Regions from separate parts of the Spirosoma liriopis genome, predicted to be linked through region 1. Evidence: riboswitches for the same ligand, from Rfam matches in the RefSeq annotation. Region 1 holds a riboswitch; the other holds the start of a gene.

Region 1 (3,415 bases):
GGGAAGGGTATTGATTGGAACGTTGTTTGTCGAACTTACTGACCGGTTCGTATAGGTAAACGTTACGGGTAAAACATAGTTACCGGCGTAATCTGATTTCACTTTTGACAGTTTTTCAAAAGCTCGCGTAACCGCCTGATCAAAACCAAAACCGACGTTATCCGGACTAAGCAGCTTGACATTCGTTATTTGGCCCGTTTCGTCCACGTCGAAACCGGCATAAACGCGCCCGTAAGCGCCGTTGTTCCAGGCTATATTCGGGTACTTTACGTTTTTTTGTAGAAAATCAGTAAACCCAATGTCGTTGCTCAACTGCGTGTTGTTGAGGGTCGTTTCCGGCAGTCTGGAATCGTAGTTCGTCACGATCTTGACGACATCACTTTCAGTTAGTCGCTTGTCAGGTATCGTGGCGGACAACTGGCCGGAAGGGTCTCGCAAAACAGTTTCTAATGAGCGTTTGGTCAGACTTACGGGTTGCGGAGGTGTATCGCCTATCTGAATGTAATACCGTTCCTTCGTCTGATAGTAGCCCTCGAAAGAACTGCTTTTCTCGTAACCATTCCGAATCGATTTTTGGATCAGTCGGCTGGTCAGGCTTTTCAATAATTTCGTTTGGCCGTTATAAACCAACATGACATACGCTTCGTATTTGATGCCAAGCATTGCCTTTGGCTGTCGGATAAACGTGTTGCCGTTGATTGTAAAGGCATAGGGTGTCACAATTTTAGGTGCAATATCTTTTGAAATCTGGCACGTTACTTCATGATTCACCAGATTGAAAGCCAAGTAACAAGGGATTGCTTTACCTGACTCATCGAGTTGTATAGTACCTTTCTGCAATACCGGAAATGTATAGAATTCGCTGCCTAACAACATGACTTGCTGATGGGAAGAAGCCGGAAAACGATAGGCGGCTTCAGACACATACGACTCACATATCGTCACGACTTGTCCAAAGCCATCTTTTGTGACGGTACACTGACCCCAGGCCGTTGCGGCACGGATAAACAAAAGAGCCGAAAGTATAGTGAAACGATTCATAACTCCGATATGGATAAGTTGTAGGGATTGTTATAAAGCTACGCCAATAAAGTTATATTATTTCATTAAAAATAAATAATGCAAAAAAGGGCTCTTTACGAGAGTAAATAATGTTCAACTTTTTCCGGCTACCTTTGTCCTAAGGGTAGCAAATAAATTACCGAAAGGTAGCCTGTGTTTGCTTTAAAAGGGAATGCAGTGAAAAGCTGCAACAGTCTCCGCTGCTGTAACCCCACGATGAAAGTCACATACCATGTGCGCCACTGTTCTTGAACGGGAAGGCCGTTTGTGGCTGGGGAAGTCAGAATACCTGCCTTTGTAGAATCGATCAACAGCTTTCGGAAGAAAAGCTCGGCTATTCATGATTAAGAGAAAAATAACCGCTAGGCTGCCAAAATCAGCCGTTCCTATCTGGCTGACCTTTTTGTTCGCCCTAGTACTTGCCAGTAGCACCGCTCGGCCAGTTCCGTCTAAACCGGTACCAACGATTAACGTTCCAGTTGGTGAGCAAGTGTCTGTTCGCTACGCCAAAGGCTTTAGCATTAAGTACACTGGCCCTTACAAGATCGTCTCGATTATTAGCCCGTTTGAAAAAAAGGTTGATACTATCCGGTATGTGCTGGTGCAACGGGGTACACCACCGCCAAAAGGGTTTGCTGCCAGTCAGGTCATTGAAATTCCGTTACGTAAGCTGGTCGCCATGTCGTCAATGCACGTAGGATTGGCCGCTTTTCTAGGAGCCGAAGACCTGATCGTTGGGCTAGCTAATTTGAAATATGTCTCGTCGCCCAAAGTGCTCCGGCGGATCGAAACTGGAAAAATCCAGGAAGTTGGGCGCGACCAAACGATCAATGAAGAGCAACTGATTACCATGCAGCCCGATCTGCTGATGGCGATGGGAAGCCCAACGGCCCGAATGGATCGGTATCGTACGCTACGGGATGCGGGCATTCCGGTGCTTATCAATTCGGAGTGGGTGGAAACAACGCCACTGGGCCGGGCTGAGTGGGTGAAACTGATGGCGGCACTGCTTAACAAGGAAAAATTAGTCAATCAGAAGTTTAGTCAGGTTGAGAACGAGTACAAACGGTTGTCAGCGCTTACGCAAAAGGTGTCATACAAACCGTCGATCATCAGCGGCATGAATGCGAAAGATGCCTGGTTCGTCCCGGATGGAGATAGCTACATGACCCGTTTTTTTCTGGATGCGGGTGGCAGTTATCCTTGGGTAAACCGGCGGGCTACGGGTAGCTTGCCTCTCAACTTCGAAGCGGTTTATCCGATAGCCCTGAAAGCCGATTATTGGCTCAACGTAGGCATGATGTCGGTCGATTCGAAAGAGAGCGTATTAGCCAGAGACGCCCGGTACGCTGATTTCAAGGCGTTTAAGCAGGGGCGGATGTACAGCTACAGCAAGCGGGTAAACGCCCAGGGAGCAAACGATTTCTGGGAGTCAGGCGCATTGAATCCGCAATTGGTTCTTGCTGACCTGATCAAGATACTCCACCCCGAACTTTTACCGAAACACGAACTGGTCTATTACCGGCAACTGAAGTAATGAAAAGCACTGTTGCTTCTTTGAATGACGCGAGCCGTTTCTCGTCCAAATGGCCTTGGCGTCGGCTGATGCTGTTCGTTTTGACGGGTTTGGCCCTGCTCTGCTTTCTCACAAACATTAGTTTAGGGTCGGTCGCTATTCCGCTCAAGGAAGTGGCCCGCATTGTTTTTCAGCAGGAATCGGAGAACAGAGCATGGCTGTACATCGTACAGAAAATACGGTTGCCTAAAGCAATTACTGCGGTGATAGTCGGTTGCGGACTTTCCGTTAGCGGTTTACAAATGCAGGCTCTTTTCCGAAATCCACTGGCCGGGCCTTCCGAATTGGGTATTACAGCGGGGGCCGGTCTGGGTGTTGCGCTGGTTATGCTGGGCAGTGGCGGTAGCGCCAGTCTGTACGCGATTCGCCAACTGGGCGTATCGGACAGTTGGTTGTTGGTAACGATGGCTTCGCTGGGATCGGCGTTGGTGCTGTTGCTGGTTTTGTCGATTGCCGGTCGATTGCGCGACAATGTTGTTTTGCTCATCGTCGGCGTTATGGTTGGTACCATTACGTTATCCATCGTTAGCATCTGGCAGTATTTCAGCCAGCCTGAACAGCTTCAGGAGTACCTGATGTGGACATTTGGTTCGCTGGGTGGTGTCGTGCAAACGCATCTATATGTACTGGCGGGCGTGGTAGCCGGTGGCTTGTTGCTGGCTCTTGCTTCGTCCAAAGCTTTAAATGTCCTGTTGTTGGGCGAAAACTACGCGCGGAGCATGGGCCTGAATGTGCGACGTAGCCGCTTGTTGATCCTGACAAGCACAAGTTTGCTGA
Region 2 (3,415 bases), on a different contig from region 1:
GCCGGTCGAAGTTGATATAACGACCGAAGGGTGCGCTGTTCAGCGATTCAAAAAATACAACGTCCTTGATCTGCCGGTCGAAATAAACGGCCCGGACCCAGGCCGTGCGGCTTTTGGTGAATACTTGCAATCCGGCTTCGGTGGAGACGCTGTATTCGGGCCGCAGTGTTTTGTTGCCGTACGGCGAAAATAACTGGTAAAGCGAAGGCGCCCGGAATCCCGACGACAGGTTAGCAAAGATCTTGATCCGATCCGACAGCAGGTAAGACGGGTTAAACGAGTACGTAAACACGTTTCCGTACAACGAATTCCGGTTGTAGCGACCACCCAGTTCGACCGAAAGACCTCGGTAGGGGGTGAGGATGGCCGTGGCATACACACCAAGTTGCCCAACACGGGCGGTATCTTTTCCAATGGGTGGTGACTGGTAAGGACCGTACTGGCTGATCGACAGGTAACTTTGGTCGGTGTTGCTAAAACGATAATCCGCACCGGTCAGCAATTCGCTCCAGGAACCCAGCTTCAGGTTGTGATACACTTCCGCAAAGTGAGCTAGCCCCCCGTATTGCTGGTACGAGTAAATCTCCGATGCGTTCGGCTCAACCGCTGTCGAATCGTTCTTAAACGTCCGGCGGCTATCACCAATGCTATAGTTAAACGACAGTTTGCCCTGGGCGTGCTTGTAATCGAAGCCGGTCGCTAACCGCTTGAACTGGCTCTTGAACGTGAAATCTTTATCATCGGCAAACGCTCCGGCGTCGATGTCGGCGGAGTAGGCCGTCGTCAAACCCTGTACTTTCAGCGTAAGCCGTGACGTTGCTTGAAACGCAAAATTGGCCAGTAAGGCGTTCTGCCGGTAACCATCCTTGTCAAAATTATTTGTGCCGGTGGGATCGGTGGCCGACGAGAAACCCGCCGACGACAGCCGGGTGTACTGCACGTTGTACGATAGCCTATTGGTTTGGCCGCTTACGCCCACGCTTCCCCGAAAGGTTTTGTACGTACCGTAGTTAACCGTTGCATTCACGCCAAACGGCTTACGGCCAACGGCATTGCTGCTCGCGCGCTTCGTAAAAATGTTGATGACGCCCGCCACTGCATCGGAACCGTAACTGGTTGATTGCGCTCCCCGTAAGATTTCGATCCGGTCGCACTCGCCCACTGTCAGCAAGTTCAGGTCGAAGGTGTTCGCTACGCCAGACGGATCGTAAACCGGCAGTCCGTCCAGCAGAATCAACGTGTTACCGGCTGAGGCTCCCCGTAGAAAAATGTCCGTGTTGGTGCCGAGTGGTCCATTCGAACCGACGATTTGCAGACCGGCCTGCCGCGACAGCAGTTCGCTCACGGATTGTGTTGCGTAGCGTTGCAATACCGAGTCAGACAGCACCGTAACGACTTTGCCGGTTTGAGAAAGCTTTTGTTCAATCTTGTTGGCCGTGACCGTCACGGCATCCAGTTGAACCGAGTTCGAAGAAGGAACTTGTGGATTGTCCTGCGCCAGAGCGGACAGGGAGGATACGGCCAGAGCCGCCGAAAGAAATGTACTGATTTTGCTCATCATTAATCAGGTAAAATGAGATTAAGTAATGAGCTGTCGGAAACTGAAATAAAAGACAAACGAACCGTTGCTCGTTTGTGACCGCACAGGTGACGCGCCACCTAACCGAACTGTCTTTCATCTCCGGCTTTTTACCCGAAAGCTCGAATCATGAATTCGTTTGAGGCAGGTCTTCTGGCTTGTTCTACCGACAACGCCTTCCCGCCAAACGGCAGTGGCTTTTTAGTTATCGGCTGGTAATCAGAACTTACAGCTACGGGAATAGCCCCGGATTTACACCGGTGTTCCCTTTTAATCACCCTTACGAGAAGGGCAAACCTGAAACGAGCGGACAAAGATAGGCCATAAACGCGTAAGACGGCCATCCGGTCCGTCCTGAATCAATGTGTCGGTACGAATTTACCGGACAGTGTATTCGAGGGGGGACCAGATGGGCGCGTTATTTAAAAGCCGTCGGCCTTAATTTCCTTTTCGGTGATTGTGCCGTATTTCTTGACCTTTTCGCGGATGGTATCCGCTTTGCCGATCAGCACGAATTGCAGGTTGTTTTTCGGAAAATACTGATCGATGATCTGCCGCGTTTTCGCTACCGTCAACCCATCGACATTCTTCTGGAAATTGTTGATAAACGACTCGTCAAAACCCAGACTAAACATATCCGTCAGCAGGTCGGCCAGCGAACCGGCGGATTCGTATCGGGGCGGGAAATCGGCTTTGACGTAGTTTTTAGCCGAAAGCAGCGTTTTCTCGTCGATACCCGTGCGGTGCAGGCTGTCCAGTACCTGAAGGGCCATATCAATGGCCTCCGTGGTGGTACTCACTTTCGTAAACGTCGAAATGGCGAAGGTACCGCTGTTGCGGAACGTACCGAACCGGCTACCAGCCCCGTAGGTCAATCCTGAATTTACGCGCAAGGCGTCGTTGAGCCAGGACGTAAACCGACCGCCCAGAATGGTGTTGACTACTACGACCGGAATATAGTCCGGGTTGTTTTGCGTAATGCCTTTGCCGCCAATCAAAAAGGTCGTTTCGCGAGCATCGTCTTTGTTGACCAGCAAGACCCGATTTTTGTCGAACGAAACGGTCGGGTCCGTTAGTTTGGGTGAGGTAGCCGCAGCTGTTTTCCAGTTACCGAACAAATCGGTAATCCGCTTTTTCATGGCAGCCGTATTGAAGTCACCTACAACGGCGATGGCAGCACGGTCGGTGGTGTAGTTTTTTTGGTAAAACTGCCGAACGTCATTCGCTGTAATGGCCGACACCGACGAAGGGGTTCCCGAAATCGGGTTGGCATACGGGTGGTTTTCAAATACGAACCGGTTGAAATACGAATTGACAACCGCGCGCGGACTTTCTTTTTGCTGCGTTAGCTGGAGCAGTTGCCGCTGTTTGTATTTATCGAACTCGCCTTTGTCGAAAGTCGGTTTGGTGATTACGTCCTGAATAATGTCGAAGAGCAGATCCTGATCTTTCACGGCAAATGAAGCCGTTAGTTTCGCTACTTCCTTTCCGCCATAGGTGTCTACGCTGGCTCCCACGTATTCGGCTTTTTCTTCCAGCTGCGCTTTGGTGTACTTGGAGCTGCCAAACAAAAGGGCATCAGCGGTCATATTGGCCAGGCCGTAGCGGTTGCCATCCTGCACAGCGCCCGCGTCGAAGACCACCGACACGTTGATCAGCGGTACTTCGCGCTGTTCCATCAGGTAGACGGTCAAGCCATTTTTGAGTTTAAACTTCTGGTAAGGTGGCACTTTGAATGTCTGCGCCAGCGACACGCCCGCTATAAGCAAGGCGGTTATGATTATGACTATTTTTTTCATACTACAAAGCCCGTCGGTCTTTGAATCGTTGGGAATG

The links. Region 1 has a riboswitch for cobalamin ahead of M0L20_RS24895 (ABC transporter substrate-binding protein). Riboswitches for the same ligand answer to the same signal wherever they lie in the genome.
Region 2: another riboswitch for cobalamin. It lies ahead of M0L20_RS02340 (TonB-dependent receptor plug domain-containing protein); the one in region 1 lies ahead of M0L20_RS24895 (ABC transporter substrate-binding protein).

Annotation. Positions count from the first base shown of each region.
Region 1 is NZ_JALPRF010000006.1:132,115-135,529, reverse strand. It holds gene M0L20_RS24900 (energy transducer TonB) at 1-1,041, opposite strand, end outside; cobalamin riboswitch at 1,190-1,373, shown strand; gene M0L20_RS24895 (ABC transporter substrate-binding protein) at 1,403-2,599, shown strand; gene M0L20_RS24890 (iron chelate uptake ABC transporter family permease subunit) at 2,668-3,415, shown strand, end outside.
Region 2 is NZ_JALPRF010000001.1:554,142-557,556, reverse strand. It holds gene M0L20_RS02340 (TonB-dependent receptor plug domain-containing protein) at 1-1,561, opposite strand, end outside; cobalamin riboswitch at 1,706-1,895, opposite strand; gene M0L20_RS02335 (M16 family metallopeptidase) at 2,002-3,378, opposite strand.